3 regions of the Cytobacillus sp. T106 genome follow, and region 3 is predicted to be linked to each of the others. Evidence: predicted binding sites of a transcription regulator. Region 3 holds the regulator's gene; each other region holds the start of a gene.
The links. Region 3 encodes LexA, which represses DNA repair genes until DNA is damaged. Its sites were predicted from a motif close to CGAACATATGTTCG; they were not measured.

Region 1 (7,591 bases), on a different contig from region 3:
TGTGGCAACATCTGCATGACCAGCTTCCTGGGGGCCCCAAGACGAACCTCCCGGAAAGGCGTTCTTTGCCTTTTTGGGAGGTTCGGCTTATGACTTCGGCGCTGCTGCTGGACGTGGATCAAGAATTGAAAATTATCCACAAGTCTTCCAATTTATAAATTCTTCAACTACAAAAAAACAGACCGCATTGCGGCCTGCCTCAGGAAATCTTATTAATGAAGCTCATTCTCGGATTCAAGTATTGATTCGGGCTTTTCAGCTGAAAACAATTGGCTTGATCGGAATAATCGATTGTCATGCTTTCATCGAAAAAGACTTCTTTTGATTTTTCTATATAGATGCTGCCGGCTTCGGTGCTGATTTCCCTGTCGCCGGAATCCACTCCATCCACCAGCCATAAGGCGCTTACGCCGCTGACAACACAGCCGCAGCCTTCTGTATCATATTTTAATTTTAAATAGCCTTCTTTTCCGGCTGTTTTTTCTTTGAGTTTTTCCTGTGCTGTTCTAGTGACTGCAATTTTCATGGGAAAATCACCTGCTTTCGTTTCATAATCCCATTCTAGCATAAAGCAGGCATTCCACCTTTTCATGTGCTCAGCACTTCCGCCCTGCTGGACAAGCCGGCCCGCCGGTATGGGAATAACCCGGCAGGTGACAGCTCTGCCGGATCAAGGCTGGCTTTTCCCGGCATCTTCCGGACGGGGCTGGTCTTTCCGCTCCATTCCGCTGAGCGAATGGCGGTTAAACCTTCCTTTATCCGACCCTGCTCCCGGAGCAATATTGGACATGGGCAGCTGCTCAAGCTCTTTGCCTCTTGGCATAAGAAACACCTCCTGCCTTTAAGGTGCTCCCCCTGCGCAAATCCATTCTCTTTTCCTGCCGCTATTCCCCGGCGGCCCTGACATCGGCAACCGTGTTCAGCGGGATGCGGTGGACCTCGCCAAAATGGTCTATGACATGAAGCTTTTGGCCGATTTCATCCCAATAGTGGATGTTTCCGATTACGAGTTCATGACGGTGAGTGCGGAAGTGGGTGATGGCAACCGCCTGGCCGAACTCCATCGCTTCAGCAAGTGTCTCATTCATCTGTTCAAGCTGCTGCTCATCCAGTTCTTTCGGCTTTTCATAGGTGTCCTCTTTCGCCCAGTCCCGGAGCAGCTTTACATGCTCTGGGAGCATCATCGACGTCCATTTTATCCTTCCCCTGTCCCGGATCATATCTCTGCCTCCTTACATTTTATGGCCCCCGACCAGTGTAGCACGATGTTTGGCTGTCCCTGCCGCAGTATATGATATCGCCCGCAGCAGCGCACCGGATCCGAAACGGCGGCGGATGCTGTCGACGGTGTATCCGAGCTCCCTGCTTTTCCAGCTGTTCAGGTCAAAAAGGCTGAGCTGGAATTCATGGTCATCCACAATATTGCCAAGGGCCATTGAAATTTTCCTGACCGTCTTCCCAGAGTAATTTTCCTGAAAAAGTTCCAGGCAGACCCGGTAAATATCCATGGTGACATTGGTCGGCTGATCGATGGTGCGCGACCGGTAGAAGCCGCCTCCAAATTCATCCTGGCTGTATCCCACGCCAAAGCTGACTGTCCTTCCCGCCTTGCGGTGGTTTCTGGCCCTCCTTGCCAGCTCTTCGCACATTTCAAGGATCACCTGCTTGATCTCCCCTTCCTCCTTATAATCGCGCAGCAGGATCTGGCTTTTCCCAAAACTGATCTGCCCCTCCATGATCGGCGCGCCGATGTCGGAAAGATCAACGCCCCAGGCATGGTGGTAAAGCTGGTTCCCCATGATGCCGAATTTCTTTTCCAATGCTTCCAGATCATAGCGGGCCAGCTGCCCTACAGTGAAAATGCCCATCCCGTTCAGGGTCTTCTCCACCCTTCTTCCGATGCCCCACATGTCCCTCAGGGGCGAAACCTTCCAGAGCTTCTCCTTGACATCATCGTATGTCCATTCAGCAATCCCCTTCTGCTTCGCCTCAAGATCAAGGCACAGCTTGGAGAGCAGCATATTAGGGCCGATGCCGATGGCACAGGGCAGCTGGAACTCCCTTTCAATATCATCCTTGATTTTCTCGGCAATGGTATAAGCGCCTCCCCAAAGCTTTGCAGCTCCGTCAACTTTGATGAAGCTTTCATCCACACTGTAAGTATGGATGCTTTCCTTCGGGACATAGCGGTGGAATACACGTGTAATCTCGGTGGAAATTCTCAGATAGGTGGCCATTTTCGGTTCTACCACGATAATGCGGGGATCTTTCGGGATTTCAAAATAGCGGGTTCCGGTCTTGACGCCAAATTCTTTTTTCATCCGCGGGGAGGCGGCGAGGACAATGCTTCCTTTCCGTTTTTTATCACCTACTACAGCAAGATAGCATTCAAGCGGGTCGAGGCCCTCCATCACAGCGGAACAGCTTGCATAAAAGCTTTTCATATCCACACATAAAATTTGGTTGTTCGGCATCGTGCTGTAATCGATCATTTCTTTTCTCTCCCTTGGCGCTTGGCTGCATTCCTCTTAGGCCCAATTAGCTTACAGATTCAGATATCCAAAAAAGAACATCTGTTCTAATTCATTATACCCACTATATTAAGCGAATATGCGTTCGCATTCAATGGAAATTTTACGACGAATTTCTTGATTCCGGTTTGCCTGCCAGCAGATAAGCTGTTTTTCCATTGTTTCGCAGCCTGACGGCCCGGGCTTCCATTGGGGGAAAGATTGGCTATAATGGCAGGAGGGAGGAATCTCGATGGACAGAAAATTGATATACAAAATGGCGGCCGGCTGCCTTGGCCAGTACGGCTTTGACGGCAGCTTGATCAAGCCTGGCAGCAGGGAATTTGAAGAACTTTACAGGCGTATTGAGGAGAAGAAAAATGAAGATGCAGAAGCGGATTTGCACGAAATAGTCGAAGATGAGGTATATGGATTTGTCACCGGGTCTCCTTACTTTTAAGAACAGCAAGAATGAAAAACAAACAGGACCCTCTGCTGGAGGGCCCTGTTTGTTGGCGAAAGGCGGATTTTTGACTTTATTAGCAAGTTTTTCAGTTTATTAGCAAATTTTCCCGTTTATTAGCAACTTTCCGGTTTTATTAGCAACTCTGCAAAACTGGAGGCACTATTACAATTCCCTCCAAAAAAACCGCACTCATTTTTTATTGAATGCCCGCCGGCCGGCCTTTTCAAAAAGGCGCGGGAAAAGGGCATAAATGGTGCTTCCGGCATTCATCCAGCGCGGGAGATTGATTTCCCTCCGGCCCGTCAGCATGCTGTCCACCACTTTTTCTGCCACATAGCGCGGCTGCAGCATAAAACGCTGGACATTTTTCACATAGGTCCCTTTTTCATCTGCAATATTAAAGAAATTAGTGGCAATCGGGCCCGGGTTGACAGTCGTCACATGCACCCCGAAATCAGCAAGCTCCATCCGGAGGCTGTTCGAATAGCCCAAAACAGCGTGCTTCGTGGCAGAATATACGCTCGATTTTGGCGTAGCGATCTTTCCTGCCTGGGATGCGATGTTAATGATGTGCCCGCTATTCCTGCTTCTCATAGAAGGCAGGACCATGCTCGTTGCGGCCATCAGCCCGATGACATTAACATCGAACATCCCTTTTATTTCCTCGATCGGCGCTTCATGCGCTTCCCGGAATACCCCGAAGCCGGCATTGTTCACAAGCACATCGACATGTCCCCACTCACCCAGGATCCGGGCGAAAACGGCCTGGACCGCATCTGTATCCGAAACATCCAGCCGGTCTGTATTTACTTCAGCACCATAGCGGGTTCCAAGTGCACCGGCAATCTCCTCCAGCTTTTCCTGATTCCGCGCCAAAAGCCACAGCCTCGCTCCTCTTTCCGCGCAAAGGGCAGCCATTTCCGCTCCGATGCCTCCTGATGCCCCGGTGATGACAATATTCTTTTCTCTAAGACGTCCTGACAGCAAAAAACCACCTCATTCAGCAATTGTATAAAAGAAGGCGCCGTCTTCCTCCTTAATAACAATTTCTCCTAACGACTCCAAATAGTCAAGCTGGGCTACTGTCTCCGAGAGAGTCAGGGTGAATTCCCGTTCATAAACGGCAGGAAACAGCCTCTGGCATACTTGGAAGGCAGTAAGCGGCCCTTCCTCAAGCCATCCTTTAACCTGCATTGCCCGGTCATGCTGGCGGCCGAGCCTCTTTTCAATCAGCGGGGGAACTTCGCTCACTTCAGGTCCATGGCCCGAATAAACAAGGCTGATAGGAATCTCCAGCAGCTTTTTCAGTGACTCATTATATTGAAGCATCGGCCTTGGACGTTCTGTTTCTCCAGAAAGCGGAGGCTCGAGGAGAGGATTTGGAGAAATACTGGCAAGCAGATGGTCTCCCCCGATGTAAGTGCCATCCTTTTCGCGGTAAAGGCCTATATGGCTTTGTGCATGCCCCGGAGTTTCCACCACACTCCAGCCCGGCAGGCCTGGCGGTTCATCGCCTTCGCAGATCGAGCCGGTAAGAGAGCGGCTGCAGGAAAATCTAAGCGTTTTCTTCATCAGGGCAATGAACGGCAAATAAGCATCCGGAATGCCAAATTCGCGGAAAAGCCCCATGTAAAAGCGGTCATGCATATCAAAAAAGGCCTCTGTCCTGTTCAGCCAGCGTTCATTTGCAGAATGTCCGTAAACCTCGAGTTCAGGGGAAAAATAATCAAGCAGGCCGGCATGGTCGGGGTGGTGATGGGTGAGGATCACCTGTTCAATATCCTGCGGCTTCAGCTTCAGCTCCTTCAGCTGATGGTTCAGTGCTTCCCATGCTTCTTCTGTTTTGGGGCCGGCGTCCACCAAAGTCAGCCTGTCGCCTTTAATCAGGTAAACATTCACATCTCCAACCGGAAAAGGGGTGGGGATGACTAACTTCGCGATATCATTCTTCCATTCAGCCATTTTTCTTAACTCCTTGAAATTATATTTAAATAAAGTAATGGATATAAAAACACTGGCTTCTCCAGCAGCACCATCATTTCAGCGGAAAATAAACAGGGCTGCTGCCGGAAAAAACACAGAATCTATGTATACTTTGGAAAATTGGCAGACAGTATATACTGTAAGTTTAACTTTATTCAAAGGAATTGTCATTATTTTCACATAACTTTTCTTGAGTGGTTTAAAAAATCCTGATGAAAGCCTATTGACAGGTCCGCTCCTTTTCTTGCATAATCACAAAAACATCTTTTTTATAAAGAACGAAGCGTTGAATAGGGCCAGTAAATGGGAAATGGCGAAAGAGAGTGAAGCCCGCCGGCTGAAAGGCTTCACCGCCCGCTTGAACATTGAACCTACCTTATGAGCTGTCAGGAAAACCTGACGTCCCGTCCCGGCGTTAACGGGCGCTAAGCTGCATCAGACCTGAACAATGGCAGGCCTGGTGAATGAAGGTGGTACCACGGAAGCAAAGCCTTTCGTCCTTTACTGGACGGAGGGCTTTTTATTTTTAACGGACCAAAAACAGAAAGGATTTGATCACTATGAAAAAACTGGCGGTCATCGGGGCAGGATCCATGGCGGAAGCCCTGATTGCAGGAATGATAGAAAATGGGCTTGTGAAAGCTGAGCGTATTTATGTGACCAATAAAAGCAATGAGGGACGGCTTGAAAGAATGGCAGGCACTTATGGCGTACACGCCACCCACAGCATGGTGGAGGTGATGTCCGGAGCGGAAGCAGTCATCCTGGCCATGAAGCCAAAGGATGCGGCAGAAGCGATGGAGCGCCTTGTTCCTTATCTGAATGAAAGTATGCTGATTATTTCTGTCCTTGCAGGCGTGCCGATGGAGAGCATTGAAAGACTATCCCGCCTCAAGCCTGCCATCATAAGGGCTATGCCTAATACATCTGCAGCTGTCTGCAAATCGGCCACAGCCCTGGCGGCAAATCTTAAAGCCACCCAGGAACAGGCTGCACTCGCCAGGGAGATTTTCGAGACCGTCGGGACGGCGGTGTTTGTGGAGGAGGAACAGCTGGACGCAGTGACAGGCCTGTCGGGGAGCGGCCCTGCCTATATCTATTATTTGGCGGAAGCAATGGAGAAAAGTGCAGCCGAGGCCGGCCTCGATCAGCCTGTAGCAAAGGAGCTCATCATCCAGACACTGGCAGGCGCAGCGGCCATGCTAGCCCGATCTGATAAAGAGCCAGAAGAGCTGCGGAGGAATGTCACCAGCCCGGGAGGCACAACAGAGGCCGGTATCCGTGTGCTCGACAGCCATGGCGTCCAGGAAGCTTTCATGTTATGCATCAAAGAGGCGGCCCTGCAGTCAGGACGCCTTGGCAAAGCGATTACGGAAGAGCTGCGGCAGAAGAATAGCCAAAGTTGAACATCTCCTCCCCTTTCCTTAAAATGGAGCCAAATACAGGGAGGGAGTGAAAAAAATGCTGGCCATTCTTCTGGCACTCTGCATGATCATCTGGATATGCGCCATAGCTGATGCTTTTTTGGGACTGCGGAGGCTTGACCAGCTTGAAGAGGAAGAAGAGCTGGCTTCCGGCCCCCTTCTGTCAATTGTCACAGCAGCACGAAATGAAGCAGCCGTGATCGAAGAGAGCATCCGCACTCAGCTTTCACAAAATTACACACACCTCGAATGGATCCTTGTTAATGACCGGTCAGAGGATGGCACGGGGGAGATCATGGAAAGGCTGGCCCAGGAAGATGCAAGAATCAGGGTTCTTCATATCCATGACCTGCCTGATGGCTGGCTCGGGAAAAACCATGCCCTGTGCAGAGGAGCAGGAATGGCAAAGGGAGATATAATCCTCTTTACTGATGCCGACGTAATGTTCCGGAAAGATGCCATCGGCAGGGCACTTTCTTATTTCAGGCGCCAGGGCCTCGATCATCTTACAGCTGCCCCGGCTTTGAAAGCACACAGCTTCTGGCTCAAAGCGTTCATCGGCTTTTTCCTTTTCGGTTTTTCCTATTATAAACGCCCCTGGCAGGCCAACCGGCCGCAATCAAAAACGGGGATCGGGATCGGCGCATTCAACCTTATTTCCAAAAAAGCTTACGAAGATGCCGGCACACATGAATCCATCCGGATGAGGCCGGATGATGACCTGATGCTCGGTATGCTGATGAAGAGGCTCGGGTACAGGCAGAAAATCGCTGCAGCGCTGGAGCTGCTTGAAGTCGAATGGTATACAAGCCTGGGAGAAGCATTCAGGGGCCTTGAGAAAAATACATTCGCCGGCCTCCATTACCGGATCAGCATGGTGCTTTTGGCCATTGCCGGCACTTTCATTTCCCAGGTGGTTCCCTTCTTTGCCGTTTTTTCGCCGGATCGGCTTGTCATGGGGCTAAGTGCGGCAAACATCATTCTGCTGGGGGGCCTTTATACGATGATTTCAAACCGCATGACCCCCTTTTCCTCCGCCCTTTTTCTCGTTTTTCCGTTAACGGCGCTTCTTTTCATCTACAGCATCATGCGCTCAAGTTTCTTGACGTTTAAGAGGGGAGGCATCGTCTGGCGGGGTACAAAATACAGCCTGAAGGAGCTGCGCCGAAAAAATAAATAAGCGCGAGCGCTTTCTTTTTCCTTCCCTT
Region 2 (7,591 bases), on a different contig from region 3:
ATCATTATGATGATCATCGGGATGGCGGCCGTTACCTATATTCCGAGGATGCTTCCCTTCGTCCTGTTCAGAGGGAAGGAGCTGCCTGCATTCTGGCAGGGGGTCTTGAGAAATGTCCCTTATGCGACACTGGGAGCGCTTATTTTCCCAGGAATCCTATTTATCCAGGAAGACATCTGGTACGGCCTGCTCGGGGCAGCTGCAGCTTTCCTGGCAGCTTACCTTGGAGCAAATGTCATCGTGGTTGTCCTCGGGTCGATCGCTGTATTGTCGGTATACTCCTATTTTTTCTAGCATGACTGCCAGGCTCAAGCTGCTGAGCCTGGTTTTTCTATTGAGGGCAGCGGTTTGAAAGCGGTTTGGGAGAATATATAATTGAGGCTCATCCATTTTGCTGTTCTAAAATAAACAATCGGTACTACACTGTAGGGAGAGAGGTTGTACAAAGAAAGCCCGTCCAGGCTGCCCGCTTTTTGCGAAAAAGCAGCCAAGAAGAAAGGGGGAATTGAAATGGCTCGGAAAATCGGCTTTTACACAGTCATAGGATATGTAGTCTACGGGCTGTTTTTTTACTGGTATCTGTTTTATTTTGCGAATACAAGCCTGCCTTTTGAGTATCAGGGAACACAGGCAGACCCGGAAGCTTTTCTGAACGGGCGGGAGCTTATGCTGAGCGAAGAGTATTCCAAGATAAGGAACCTGCTGTTCTTTTTGTCCACACCCCTTGAATGGGTGTTTTATGTTCTCGTCCTTGTGACCGGCCTGTCTTCAGCCATGAAGAAGTGGGCGGGGAAGTCGGCGCGGGCAAAGGCTCTGCAGACGGCCATCTATCTGCTGTGGCTCTCAGTCTTTGCTTTCGCCGCCACATTCCCCTTAAGCTTTATCAGCTATTCGCTGTCCAAGAGCTATAATATCTCAACACAGACCTTCAGCTCCTGGATGAAGGATGAACTGATCGACTTCTGGATCAATTACGGAACGATGTTCATTTTGGTTTCAGTGCTGTATTGGCTGATGAAAAAAAGCACAAAAAGATGGTGGCTGTATGCATGGCTGTTATCGGTGCCGTTCACACTTTTCATGATGTTCCTGCAGCCTGTTGTGATCGATCCGCTTTACAACGATTTTTATCCGCTTAAAAATAAAGAGCTGGAAGGAAAAATCCTTCAATTAGCGGGTGAGGCACATATTCCTGCTGAGCATGTGTTTGAAGTAAACATGGCGGAGAAGACCAACTCGCTTAATGCGTATGTAACAGGCATCGGTTCAAACTCACGGATCGTTTTGTGGGATACAACACTCAACCGGCTGAGTGATGACCAGATCCTGTTCATCATGGCGCATGAAATGGCCCACTATGTAGAGAAGCATATATACATAGGGATTGCGGGTTATTTAGTGCTTTCCTTGATCGGCCTGTATCTGATATCGAAGCTGATGAAGCTGGTGATTGCAAGATGGGGGAGAGCCTTTAAGCTGCAGGAGGTTTCCGACATCCGCTCACTCCCTCTGTTCCTTGCGCTCCTTTCGATACTGCTTTTTGCTGCCAGTCCGGTTACCAACCTTGTCTCAAGATATCAGGAAATGAGAGCTGACCGGTATGCCATTGAAATGACGGATGATCCGGAAGCGGCAATAGGGACATTCCAGGAATTGACGAAGGCAGGCTTGAGCCAGGTAAAGCCGCCGCTGCTTGTGAAGATTTTCCGGTACGGCCATCCGACCATGCTGGAGCGTATTTCCATGCTGGAAGAGTATGAAATGAAAAAAAGAACTGGATCCGGCAGCGAATAACAGCTGTTAAGCAGAGGGGCACCCGGCCGAGCCGGGGCCTCTTTGTTTGTTGAATCTTTTTCACAGTCGAATCCGTATGATTATTATACGAACCAAAAAAGGGGACCTGGTAATGAATCTGGATCAAAGAATTGCTGAAGCAAGACAGCGGGAACAGCAGTATGAAAAATATAAAAGGCGCCTTGAGGCGCTGATGGCTGAAAATGATCAGGAAAAGGCTTCATCAGAAAGGCTGAAGAAAACTTGGGAGAAGGAACTGAAGGAAGCGGATAAGCTAGAAGGCCCATCATTGTCAGGATTCTTTCTGATGCTCAGCGGCAAGAAGGAAGAAAGGCTGCAAAAAGAAAAAGAGGAAGCGTATAAAGCAAGGATTCTGTATGATGAGTCCCTGAAGAAAATAAAGGATTACGAAGCTGACATCAGCGCGCTCAGTGAAAAAGCTGCCGGATTGGAAACGGCTGGGGCGGTGTACAAAGAGCTGCTATTGGAAAAAGAACGTCTGATCCTGCAGGAAGGCGGAGCTGTCAGCGATATGCTTTTTCATTTATCAGACCGGCTGGAGGAAAGGAAAGCGATAATTCAGGAAATACGGGAAGCTGAGAGTGCTTTGGTGGAGGCAAGGGAAGCCTTGCGCAAAGCTGATGGCGAGCTTTCGAGCGCGAAAAATTGGGGTTTCCTCGACCTTGCGGGAGGCGACTTCCTCTCGACCATGGCGAAAAGGTCATATATGGACAAGGCAAAAGAGTCCTTGCATGACGCACAGCACAACTTGAAAAAGCTGCAGAAGGAGCTTGATGACCTTGGCCGCTCCATTTCCGCCGAGCTTGAGGTGGGAAGCTTTTTGGGCATTGCCGATCTTTTCTTTGATAATATTTTTTCCGATTGGATGGTCCAGGAGAAAATCAATGCCTCTGCTGATAAAGTGAAGGAATGCCTGAATGTGCTTGAGGACCTCGAAATCGAACTCAGAACGGAGAAAGATGCTGCAGAACGGGAGATTGAGATCTTAAAAGAGAAAAGGGTAGAGTATTTGGGCCACTGAACGGTCCGTGGATAATAAAGAAGACCCTCCGGCCGGACCGGAGGGTTTCCAGTTTTCTAGTTTCCAAATCGTTCGTTCAATTCTTTGTACTCTTTTGATAGCTGGGTGAATAGGGCCTTGTTGCGATCATCGAGGGCTTGATCGATTTTTTGGGCCAATTTTTCTTTTTCGGATATCAGCTGGACTTCCGACAAGAGCATTTCAATGTAGAGGTGTAAGACGTACGTGTCCTTAAGCTGGTTGCGGTTCATCGTGTTCTTTTTCATCGACTCTGCATATGACTTCTCTTTCATGAAAATCACCCCTGCTGCTTTTTAATATTATATGGAGGAGCAGGGGAAAATTCAACTAAATTATTTAAATTTTTAGAAAATTAATTCCGTGACAGTGGCATTTGACAATAATTGACTAAAAATTTGCAATTATCTGGAATAAAGATGGTATAATGAAATGAAACGAAGAGCAAAGGAGATGAATCACTTGGATATGCATAAAAAAAGATTGGTGGAGGAGTACGAAATAAATCCTTCTACGATGATCATCCTGCCGCACATATACGGCAAAAAAATTTATTCGCGGATCTTTGAGGTGGAAGATGAATTCCTGTCCCCGTTCAAACCGTTTGATATCGTCAAAAAAAGCTGCGGCTACTTTGGCTCCTCTTATGAGGGACGGAAGGATGCGACCAAGGATATCATTGGCGTGACGCATAAAGTCCCAATTGTCATCGACCCGACAAACCTGCTGTATTTTTTTCCGACAACTTCCCCGAACAACCCCGACTGCATCTGGATCTCTTATGAGCATATTGCAGCCCACCATCGTACAGATCCCTCACATACCAAGGTCGTATTCGGAAACAAGCATACACTGATCCTCCCTGTATCATCCAGCTCATTTGAAAATCAGCTCCTCCGGACAGCTCATCTAAGGACAAAGCTTCATCAGCGGATCGAAGGGCATGGCAGGAAGATGTTCTATTTCACAGATAATCAGAGGCTCAACAGGGCTTCAGAACCCGTCGGGAGCTACCGGAACAGGAAGCTCGAGTGACCTCCGGCATGCGCCTATGCGGTAAATTAGAGATGCTGGCCTGGCCTCTTCAGACGTAGGCGGCTCTCTTCCTGCATCGTCCAGCGTTTGAACAAGTAATATTCCATCAGCTCCTGCACCCTGTTGCGGATCCTCGGATTAAAATAATTATGGTGCTCTTCATACCCTTTATAAAGGAACATGAACATCGTAAATGCTTCATCACGCTTGATCTCCTGGACCTGGAGGCGGTTATCCTTCATATAGCGCTTTACGCCTGCCAGCTCTGTCTGGATGAATTTCATCGTATCCTCAATTAAATTCAGGTAAGGCTTTTTGAGTTTAAAGGGACTATTATTAATCACACCTATGTCCCTGTTCAGCACAACCAATACCATAGGAAGATAGATTGCCTGCTCCATAATATTTCGGTCATCCTCTGGAATTCTTGTCATATCAGCTTGCTCCTCCGAACAGAAATAGAACGTTTGTTCGTTATTATTTTACTGAATCCCTGCCTTCTATGCAAGTCGAATTTAGCATCACTCTATAACAGTCTTCCTCATATTGGGGCATAGAGCTCATTTGGAGCCGAAAAAATATTTTTCCTGAAAAAATGCCAGTCAGGCAGGAAAAGTATTTCTGTTGTCGAAATAAGTAGAATGGTTTTACATATAAAGGGGAGATGATTATCATGGCAAAAAACACCATTGCATCAAAAGATCTGCATCATTTAAAATCAGCGGCCGACCCCCAGCTGGCGCCGAACGGCAAGGATTGTGTCTATACGGAAACCGTTATCCTGGAGGAAAAGGATGCATACAGCTCCAATCTTTATTACATAAACACGGAAGATCAAAGCGCTCCTGTCCAATGGACATTCGGCACATGGCGCAATCATTCGCCGCGCTGGTCGCATGATGGACGCCAGGTGGCCTTTGTGTCTAACCGAAGCGGGAAAAATCAAATCCACATTCTTTCCGCAGCGGGCGGAGAGGCCCGCCAGCTTACATACTGCAAGAACGGGGCTGGCAATCCGGTATGGTCGCCAGACGGCTCCAGAATCGCCTTTACTGTTTCCCTCGGAGAGGGAGAATCGGTTAATGACCGCGAAGGCGGGGAGGAAAAAGATGAAAAGCCTGCTCCGCTCGAAGTGAATAAAATGAGGTATAAATCCGATGCCCAGGGCTTCTGGAACGGAAAATTCACCCATATTGCCATTGCTGACACAGATACCGGTAATATCGAGCAGGTGACAGAGGGGGAAAATGATTACAGCCTTCAAAGCTGGTCGCCGGACGGAAAGCATTTGGCTGTGACAGCAGACCTGAGCGGGGACAAGGATTTTTCATATGGCAGCGATGCCTACCTGATTAATCTTGAAACGAAAGAGCAGGAGAAAATCACCCAGGGTACAGGCTATTTCGGCAATATCACCTGGTCGCCTGACAGCCGCTATCTTGGTTTGATCGGACATGAAAGGGAGTTTGAAAATGCTACACTTTCAAAAGCATGGGTGTATGACCGTGAGCAGAGAGAACTCCGCTGCCTGACTGCAGATACAGACCTGCTGATCGGGGATTATGCGATCGGCGACTTCCAGCAGGGAGCCGTTTCCCCAGGCCTTCTTTGGTCAAATGATAATCGGAGCTTCTATTTCATTGCCACTGATAATGGCAGCACTGCAGTCTATTACGGGACGGTTGAAGGAGAGCTGTTCCCTGCGCTGCTGGACAGGCAGCATGTCTATGGGCTGTCAACCGGAGGGAATAATGACAGAGCAGTAGTGGCTATAAGCAAGCCAGACCATCCGGGTGACCTGTTCCTGCTGGAAATCACTACAGGAAAACTGGAGCAGCTGACCGCTGTCAACTCTGAGTTTCTGGAGAAAACCGGCCTTTCCGCAGCAGAGCCGATTGAATTTACTTCTGCTGACGGATGGGATCTCCATGGCTGGCTGATGAAGCCTGCCGGTTTTGAGGAAGGAAAGAAATATCCGCTGGTCCTTGAAATCCATGGCGGACCGCATGCGATGTATGCCAATTCCTATTTCCATGAGTTCCAGGTCCTTGCAGCTAAAGGCTATGCTGTACTCTATATCAATCCGAGGGGCAGCCATGGGTACGGGCAGAAATTTGTGGATGCCGTCCGAGGTGACTACGGGGGCAGGGATTACGAGGATTTGATGGATGCAGTCGATTATGTGCTGAAAGAATATTCGTTCATCGACCAGGACAGGCTCGGGGTGACGGGAGGAAGCTATGGCGGCTTCATGACCAATTGGATCATCGGCCACACAGACAGGTTCAAGGCAGCTGTCACCCAGCGCTCGATCTCAAACTGGATCAGCTTCTATGGAGTAAGCGACATCGGCTATTATTTCACAGATTGGCAGATCCAAGCGGGGCTGGATGATATTGAAAAGCTATGGAAGCACTCGCCGCTTGCTTATGTCGATCAAATGAATACGCCATTGCTGATCCTTCACGGCGAAAAGGATTTCCGCTGTCCGATTGAACAGGCGGAGCAGCTGTTCATCAGCCTGAAGCACCGCAAAAAAGAAACAAGCTTTGTCCGGTTCCCTGAATCCAACCATGAGCTCTCCAGGAGCGGGAAACCTTCGCTCCGAATCAGCCGCCTTGATTATATCTCAGGCTGGTTTGACAAGTATTTGTAATTTTTTATCAGTAAATAGCAGGATAATCCAGAAAAACAACCGCAAAGCTGTGAGTCTTTGCGGTTTTTTGTGTACAATAAAATAAAGGCCAGTCCTTCAGGATGCCAAGCGGCCAAGGAAAAATAGAAAATGTCAGAAGGACAAACGAAACCTTTTGCACGCAGACAGAGTCATATAAAGTGGTTATTCTTTTTATAAACCGGAGCTTTGAAAATGCGGTTCTGCAGGCTTGCTGGAAATAACAGCTGCTGCGGACCTGACTATATGATGGAAGGATAATTGTGATGAGATCGGATCGATACGAAAAAAAGCAGAAAAAGAAGAAGCGCAAATGGAAGCTGGCTGTGTTGTTCCTGCTTTTGATTATTGCCGGCACTCTTGCTTATGCATACTACCAGTTTAATCAGGGTGTGGCCCAGTCTGAAGATAAAGTGAAAAATACTAATGAAGTAAAATATGAATTCAATGGCGAAACAGACAAATACGGGGGCACGAACGTACTGCTGCTTGGAAGTGATGCACGCGGGGAAGAAACGCCGCGGACCGATACAATCATGGTAGGTCAATATCATCCTGATAAGGGGACCTATAAGATCATTTCCATCATGAGGGATTCTTATGTAGACATCCCGGGCCATGGGAAAAACAGGATTAATGCTGCGTTTGCGTATGGCGGCCCAGAGTTATTGAGGCAGACAATCAAAGAGAACTTTGATATTGATATACAGTATTATTCAATTGTCGATTTTCAGGGATTTGTTCAGCTTATCGATGAAGCATTTCCGAATGGTGTCGAAGTGGACGTTGAAAAGGAGATGTCGGATAATATAGGTGTAACGCTGAATCCAGGGCTTCAAAGGCTGGACGGAGAGCACTTGCTCGGATATGTGCGCTTCCGGCATGATGCTGTAGGCGATTTCGGCAGGGTGGAGAGGCAGCAGAAGGTGATGACAGAAATTGCCGATCAGTTCACCAGCATCCAGACATTGCCGAAGCTTCCTAAACTGGTAGGTGTCGTCACCCCGTATATCAATACAAATATGGAT
Region 3 (7,591 bases):
GAATACGAAGAATGTTCCTCCGAATACCTTTAAGCCTCCATGAAGGGCCATACCGTTTAGGGCGGCACCCATGGCGAATTCCCTTACGCCGAACCAGATGTTGCGGCCTTCGAATGAAGCAGGGGTAAAGTCGCCCGAGCCTTTGATCATCGTTTTATTCGAACCGGCAAGGTCAGCAGATCCGCCGATAAAGAATGGAAGATTCTGCGCGATTCCGTTCAGTGCTTCGCCTGAAGAGGCGCGGCTTGCCAGGCTTGAACCTGTTTCGTATACAGGGATATCCTTATCCCATCCTTGCGGAAGCTCGCCTTTCATTGCTCCGTCAAGCTGTGCACCGAGCTCAGGGAATTCCTGCTTATAGCTTTCAAGCATAGAGTTCCATTCCTGCTCAGTCTTTTCTCCGCGTTCTGCGATGTGTTTCTTGAAGTGGCTGTACACTTCATCCGGGACATGGAAATCTTCTTCAAAAGTCCACTTGTAAGCTTCCTTCGTCAGCTTCAGCTCATCTGCACCAAGCGGTGCGCCGTGAACATCTGATTTCCCGGATTTGTTAGGTGAGCCGAATCCGATGACCGTTTTTACTTCAATCATAGTCGGATGGTCAAGGTCGCCTCTTGCTTCCTCAAGCGCTTTCGCCACTTCGTGAAGGTCATTACCGTCTTCAACACGGATATACTGCCAGCCGTAAGATTTGAACCTTTGCTCCACACTTTCAGAGAAAGAGCGGTCAAGGTCGCCGTCAAGGGAGATATCATTTGAATCATAAAGGACAACGAGCTTGCCAAGCTTCAGGTGGCCTGCCAGCGATGCTGCTTCGGCAGATACACCTTCCATAAGGTCACCGTCGCCGCAAATGCTGTATGTAAAGTGGTCGACTACATTATACTTGTCTTTATTGTAGACGGCTGCCAGGTGGCGCTCAGCCATAGCCATGCCGACTGCCATTGAGATTCCCTGTCCAAGCGGACCAGTTGTCGCGTCAACGCCCTTTGTATGTTTGTATTCAGGGTGTCCGGGAGTCTTGCTTCCCCATTGGCGGAATTCTTTCAGGTCATCGATTGTGAGACCATAGCCTGATAAATGGAGCAGACTGTATAGAAGCATGGAACCATGTCCTGCAGATAAGACAAAACGGTCACGGTTAAACCACTCAGGGTTTGCCGGGTTATGGTTCATGAAACGGCTCCAGAGTGTGTACGCCATAGGAGCTGCCCCCATAGGCATGCCAGGGTGGCCGGAATTTGCTTTTTCAATAGCATCGATAGATAGAGTTCTGATCGAGCTTATGGACAAATCATCGATAGATTCAAACATATACTACATCCTCTCTTTAAAAAAATCCTGCTCAATTAATTTTATAGCGGCTCTTTATTTTACACAACTGAGAAGCTTCTGTATATCTTGTGCATTTTGGAAACCTGTATGTAAAAGAGAACCAAAAAATAAATCCAAAAAGGAACACAGATTTTGTATTCCTTTTTGGCCTGATGCATTAATGAAGGCGCTTCTTCTCGTCCTCACGCAGCTTTTTTATCTTTTTCGGTGTAACGTCATTCCCCTTTGGATCCATGATGGTTACACCTTTTAAGGTTGTGAGCATATTGGAACGGAATGTCTGCAGATACTCGCTGCGAAGCTTTGTCTGTTCCTTTGCCTCTTCATTCGTCAGCCCTGCGGTCTTAGCTTTGTTTGCCAGCTCATTGATTCTGGCCATTTTATCTTTAGGCAGCATAATAACGCTCCTTTTTCATTCATTTCATTTGGCTTTCTCTAGTCGTCTTCCCCTTAGGGCCCTGGTCTAAACGGCCGGAGAATACATCAAATGTTACTATAAAAAAAAGCGTTTGCCAAGGCAAACACTCTTACTCTTCCTGTGCATCTATGTATTCCTGATAGCGCCTGTGCACTGTCGCCTTGGAAATGGGATAGCCGAAGCCCCTGAGAGTTGCCGCGATCTCCGAAAATGTCAGCCTGCTGGCTCTCAGGCGGACAATTTCTTCTATTGGAACCTCGATCCGTTCCCTTCCAGAGTGCTCCCCCAGATTCTTCAGGTTCTTCTCTGGCCTGAATCCTTTGTCCACTGCCCTTTTCATGCCTCTTTTGATCTTGATATTATGCAGCTTGCGCTGATATTCTTCCACCATCGAGACGATATTAAGAACCATGGAATCTGATTCGGAAAGCTGCAGCTCACCATTGTGGGAAATGCTGTAGAGCACAGCGCCCTCTTTATATATGAAGTGAAGCAGGGCGATTTTGGCATTGCCCCTTCCGAGCCTCGTTTCATCCTGGATAAGGACCGCTTTGATGCCTTCATCCTTTATAAGATCAAGAAGCTCGAGTACACCGTCCCTCTCCAGGTCATACCCGCTTGCCTGTTCCCTGATGATCGCGGCTACTTCAAAGCCTTTTTCCCCGGCAAGCGCAGTCAGTTCCTCCTCCTGCCTCTCCAGGGATGTTTCCTGCGCTTCTTTTGTTGTCGATACCCTGCAATAGATTACTGCTTTCATATATGCTCCTTTATGTCATTCACCCGCAAAGTTCTGCAGATCATCCTGCAGCTGCCTTGTATGGCTGTCTGCTTTAACCGGGATCATAATCTGCTCCCCCGCTTGGATTGCACTGCCGGCGATTCCATTCTCCTCTTCCACCCACATTACAAAGTCTTCTGCAGACAGCTTATGCTTGTCCGAAAATTGCTGAGACAGCCCCCATAATGTATCTCCTTCATCAACCGTCACCTTTATGTAGTCTTCTTCACCGAAAATTTTGTCGTATCCGGTAAGCAGCAAAGCCGCCCCAAAGCTTAAAACGATAAGTATAATAGCATATGAGTATTGATTCCACAATTTTTTCATACAAGACACCCCACTGTCAGAATATATGTTCGCATTTCGTTAAATTTATTATAAACCGAACATGTGTTTTCCGTCAACAAAAATTCGAACTTATGTTTGTATCTGTTCCGGGTACATGCTATAATTTAATCAATAATAACCATACGGGGTGCGAATACATGGCTAAAATATCAAAAAGGCAGCAGGATATACTCGAATTTATCAAGGAAGAAGTGAAAGCGAAGGGCTATCCCCCTTCAGTCAGGGAAATTGGGGAAGCAGTCGGCCTGGCCTCCAGCTCGACTGTGCATGGGCATCTTGCCCGCCTCGAAAGCAAAGGGATGATCAGAAGGGATCCGACAAAGCCGCGTGCAATTGAAATCCTGGAGCTTGATGAAACATCTCATATTCCAAGGAATAATGTCGTCAACGTTCCTATCCTCGGGAAGGTTACAGCAGGACAGCCGATCACTGCGATTGAAAATGTAGAAGAGTTCTTCCCGCTTCCTGAAAGCATGGCACCGGCAGCCGAACAGGTCTTCATGCTTGAAATCATGGGTGAAAGTATGATTGAAGCCGGCATCCTTGACGGAGACTACGTCATCGTCCGCCAGCAGCAGTCAGCCAACAATGGCGATATCGTCGTTGCAATGACAGATGAGGATGAAGCAACTGTCAAGCGTTTCTTCAAGGAAAGGGATTATATTAGGCTTCAGCCTGAAAACTCTACAATGGAGCCTATCATTCTCAGGAATGTTTCCATTCTTGGCAAGGTCATTGGCGTCTACCGCCATATCCACTGATTATATGATTCTCTCAGCCCGGGCCATGTGTTGCCTGGGTTTTTTTCTGCCCAAAAACCTTGTGAGCACTAGAATAGTCGCATCTTTGCTGCTTACTTTTTCCTGAAGAGTACATATGTACCATTCGCTGTGCGCTGAAAATTCAGTCGATTTATGCATATCTTTCCTCTCCCGCTCTGTTATATAATAGAGACAGCACCATGATTGACCTAAGGTCGCACCAAAAATACCGGCTTTAGGAGTGTGAGGCAAATGTGGCAGCATGTCGTCTTCGCAATATTCATTGGTGGCCTTGTCGGCGCGGTTGGGCATCTTAAGAAGCACGGGAAGCTGATCATGCCGAAAAGAACAAAGCAATTCATCTATCTAGGCTTTTTGGAGGAAATGGTATTAGGTTCACTCGCCTCAGCGCTGCTTGTGCTTTCATCAGATGCAAGCTCCCTCTTGAAGGTAGCATTCCTGTCCATGCTGGCAGGACTTGGCGGTGAAGCTCTGATCCGCAGCCTTGACCTCATCAGGGCCGAAAAGAAATGAAACAGGAGGAAATGCAGAAGCTATGCTTAAAACAGCAAAAGTAAAGACGTAAGAAGCCTCTCCCGGGAAATTGGGCAGAGGCTCTTTTTATGCCTGAAAACTGTAAACAATCATCTGCATTTCGGTAACCTTTCTGTAACTCTTTTGAAGAGATGGAACGATAATATAAGGTTAGCAAGTGACTACAACTTATTGGAGGCTTTAAAATGAAAAAATTATTATCCATCCTGCTGGCTGCTGTCGCCCTGTTTACTTTCAGCCTTGGCGCCTCGGCCAAATCCGCGAGCGGAGATTTAAGCAGCAAAAAAGCAGTCGAACTGGCGCAGAGCGCACGTGTGCATCACTGGAATGCTATGAACGGACATATCCCATCTAAGAAGAATACAGCCTGCTCCATTAAGACTTTTCAGTACAAAGGCACAGAATATCGCTACCTTTGCAGTGAAATCAATACGAAAGCAAAGCTGACCAAGTACCTTAACGAATCTTTCACCTTAAATGCAATCGATAAAGGCTACAAGAAATACAGATTCATTGAGTATAAAGGAAAAATGGCACAGCCAAATGCCGATGGCGGCAGCCTGCTCCAGTGGAATAAAGCTAAGGCAAAGCTGATCTATTCCAGGAAAGATATCCGCCAGTTTGAATTCACGGTGCCTTACGGCGAAAAGCAGCATGAAAAGAAAAAGGTTACGTTTGTAAAGGTACGCGGGAAGTGGCAAATCAATGCTTTTGATGCAGTGAGATAGTATAAGAAAAGGGAAATACCTTGAACTTTTGTTCAAGGCATTTCCCTTTTTAGCTGGCCGCGCTATTTGTTTATGGCCATTTAGATTATCTGCAGCCTACATTAATCCAGGAATTATAAACCCAAAGCATTTATTTTGATCCCAAATGTACCAATGCCAATTAATTCGCCTTCTTCCCCTAGCAGGGGATATCCTACTATATAATGAGTGTGTACTTCATTGTTATATTCATATTCTGCGAATGTTCCTGATGTTTCTTTGGTATCCAGTACTCTTTGTTTAAGAGAGATCAATTTTTGGGAATCGATGCAAAAGCTTAATTCATCATCCCTTGCACCGATAAACTGATTGACTTCCTCCTGATTGACCGAATCAAAAATCCATGTATATCTCAGATCAAGGTCACTGTGCGCAAGCATGCATTTCGTTCGCGTGAACACCTCTTGAAAGGCGGCTAAATCAGACAATAGAAGCGAAGGGTTTATATCTAAAACCTTAGCAAGGTTCCTGCTTATATCCACACTGGGATTTCTTGTACCAGATTCGATCTGCGAATAATAGGCCCGGTCGATAAAAATCGAGTCTGCCACGTCCGCTTGAGTCAGATTTTTATTTTTTCTAAGCGTTATCAGCCAGTCGCGTTTCATACTATTCCCCCCTCTTTATCATAATACGGCCCCCTTGGTGAAAAGAGAAGGAATAGAACTTAGTCAATGTGTAATTTCAATGAATAACGATTGGCCATTATTTCGAATCCGGATTTTGATTGAGATAAAAAAATCTTTCCATAGGAATCTCATCGTAACTGCAGCCCAATTTCCTTTTTACATGGTCATTCAGTGCACTTTCTATATCTTCCACATAAAAATTCACTCTTACATGGCAATGAGCAAGCGCAAGATGATCAGTAAAGCTTTTTGCCAGCTGATCCAGAGGATATATGTGGTCATCCAGAACTTTTTCCTCTGAGTAAACTTCTGCTTTGATGATGTTCGATCTCATTTCGTCAGATGGCAAACTATCTTCCTGAGAAAAATCATCAGGAGTGCTGGGTCTTTTTTCATCAATGATTATCATTCGATATGTTTTATCATCCAAAAAATGTCCCATGCTTCCAGTTCACTGGAAAATAAACACGTTTGTGGACAACATTACTCGGAACTACGGTCACCAAGGCACAGCCTAAGTAAGGAAGAGTTTCAGCCCTTTAAGGATAAAAGGGCTTTTTTGAATTAGAAAAAGCCCTCTAGAGTGAGAAAGAGCTTTTTCCATTAAAAGAAAAAATAGAATATGCCGAAAGTTAGTGACAATCCAAAGAAAATAGTCATCACCAAGTTAAAGTTATATGATTTATCTTTTTGCTTGGAATGAAGAATAGTTCTTGTTAAAGAAGCAATAAAAATTAGTAATCCCGAAGTCACAAAGAACAATTCGTCCTTACCCATGATTAAGAATGAGGTTGATGCTAAAAAGAGAAAGATGGCAGCTGCTTTTAGCCAGACCGGAGAATTATCCATTTATTACCTCCCTTTTTAGTGTATTATAAGCAATCTTATCGCGGTAGGAAAGAGGAAAATAAACAAACATATTGAGCAAAAAGCAAGCAGGAGAATATATGTGCATCCGGTATGGCCCGGCAGGAGCGCTTTCAAACTAACAAGAAATATGAAAAAGCAAGAATAAACCAATTCGAGGACTGACAGGCATTTTTTAGCGTCTGAGTACTCATATTCCCCACTAGAGGCACTCTGTTGGGCTTTTTCGACCTTTAGAGTGATTCATGTCCTTATCTTGAGGCACTCTACTCAGCCTTGCCCACCATCAGAGTGATTCATATTCTCCTCTTAAGGCACTCCGGTTGGCTATTTCACCTTTAGAGTGACTCATATTCTCTTCTTGAGGCACTCTGCTCAGCCTTCATCACCATCAGAGTGCCTCATATTCTTTTCTTGAGGCACTCTGGTTGGCTTTTTTCACCTTTAGTGTGACTCATATTCTCCTCTTGAGTCACTCTGACCTGTTTCTTCCACCACTAGAGTGACTCATACCCTCCTCTCGAGTCACTCTGAACTGCATCTTCCACCACTAGAGTGTCTCATACCCTCCTCTTGAGTCACTCTGACCTGTTTCTTCAACCACTAGAGTGACTCATACCCTCCTCTTGAGTCACTCTGACCTGTTTCTTCCACCACTAGAGTGACTCCTATCTCCCTCTTGCGGCGAACCGGCCAAATATATGAAGACTGCCCTTAAATCGTAAAAATCGGACCCCTCTTAAAATCAACACAAAAAAACCCCTCAATACCAATGGTATCAAGGGGCTAAATCTATTAATACATCTGAAGGTACTGCTCGCGCTCCCAAGGGTGAACTTGTGTACGGAACATATCCCACTCAATTTCCTTCGCTTCAATGAAGTGTTCGAAGATGTGCTCCCCGAGGGCTGAAACCATGATTTCATTGCTCTTCAGCTGGTCAAGCGCCTGGGCTAGTGTTGCAGGAAGATCTTCAATGCCTTCTGCTACGCGCTCTTCTTTGTTCATCACGTAAATGTTGCGGTCTACCGGTGCAGGAGGAGTCAGTTTGTTCTTGATTCCATCAAGCCCTGCTTTTAATAGCACTGCCATAGCCAGGTATGGGTTGGCTGCCGGGTCAACGCTGCGGACTT

Region 1: a site for LexA is predicted at 2,606-2,619, ahead of ABU165_RS02840 (Y-family DNA polymerase). Genes of this name have one in related genera too.
Region 2: a site for LexA is predicted at 4,350-4,363, ahead of ABU165_RS11550 (YhjD family protein). Genes of this name have one in related genera too.

Annotation. Positions count from the first base shown of each region.
Region 1 is NZ_JBEUMK010000001.1:570,196-577,786, reverse strand. It holds gene ABU165_RS02855 (iron-sulfur cluster biosynthesis family protein) at 200-526, opposite strand; gene ABU165_RS02850 (hypothetical protein) at 671-823, opposite strand; gene ABU165_RS02845 (YolD-like family protein) at 885-1,220, opposite strand; gene ABU165_RS02840 (Y-family DNA polymerase) at 1,233-2,492, opposite strand; gene ABU165_RS02835 (YqzH family protein) at 2,764-2,970, shown strand; gene ABU165_RS02830 (SDR family NAD(P)-dependent oxidoreductase) at 3,166-3,960, opposite strand; gene ABU165_RS02825 (MBL fold metallo-hydrolase) at 3,973-4,938, opposite strand; gene proC (pyrroline-5-carboxylate reductase) at 5,520-6,365, shown strand; gene ABU165_RS02815 (glycosyltransferase family 2 protein) at 6,421-7,563, shown strand.
Region 2 is NZ_JBEUMK010000005.1:5,186-12,776, reverse strand. It holds gene ABU165_RS11575 (AzlD domain-containing protein) at 1-294, shown strand, start outside; gene ABU165_RS11570 (M48 family metallopeptidase) at 511-1,794, shown strand; gene ABU165_RS11565 (coiled-coil domain-containing protein) at 1,907-2,836, shown strand; gene ABU165_RS11560 (IDEAL domain-containing protein) at 2,893-3,129, opposite strand; gene ABU165_RS11555 (competence protein ComK) at 3,323-3,889, shown strand; gene ABU165_RS11550 (YhjD family protein) at 3,916-4,323, opposite strand; gene ABU165_RS11545 (S9 family peptidase) at 4,554-6,545, shown strand; gene ABU165_RS11540 (LCP family protein) at 6,830-7,591, shown strand, end outside.
Region 3 is NZ_JBEUMK010000003.1:126,743-134,333, forward strand. It holds gene tkt (transketolase) at 1-1,314, opposite strand, end outside; gene ABU165_RS08300 (DUF896 domain-containing protein) at 1,493-1,732, opposite strand; gene ABU165_RS08305 (YneB family resolvase-like protein) at 1,863-2,510, opposite strand; gene yneA (cell division suppressor protein YneA) at 2,526-2,858, opposite strand; gene lexA (transcriptional repressor LexA) at 3,017-3,640, shown strand; gene ABU165_RS08320 (DUF4257 domain-containing protein) at 3,893-4,174, shown strand; gene ABU165_RS08325 (IseA DL-endopeptidase inhibitor family protein) at 4,381-4,923, shown strand; gene ABU165_RS08330 (helix-turn-helix domain-containing protein) at 5,037-5,570, opposite strand; gene ABU165_RS08335 (hypothetical protein) at 5,668-6,021, opposite strand; gene ABU165_RS08340 (hypothetical protein) at 6,195-6,440, opposite strand; gene glnA (type I glutamate--ammonia ligase) at 7,254-7,591, opposite strand, start outside.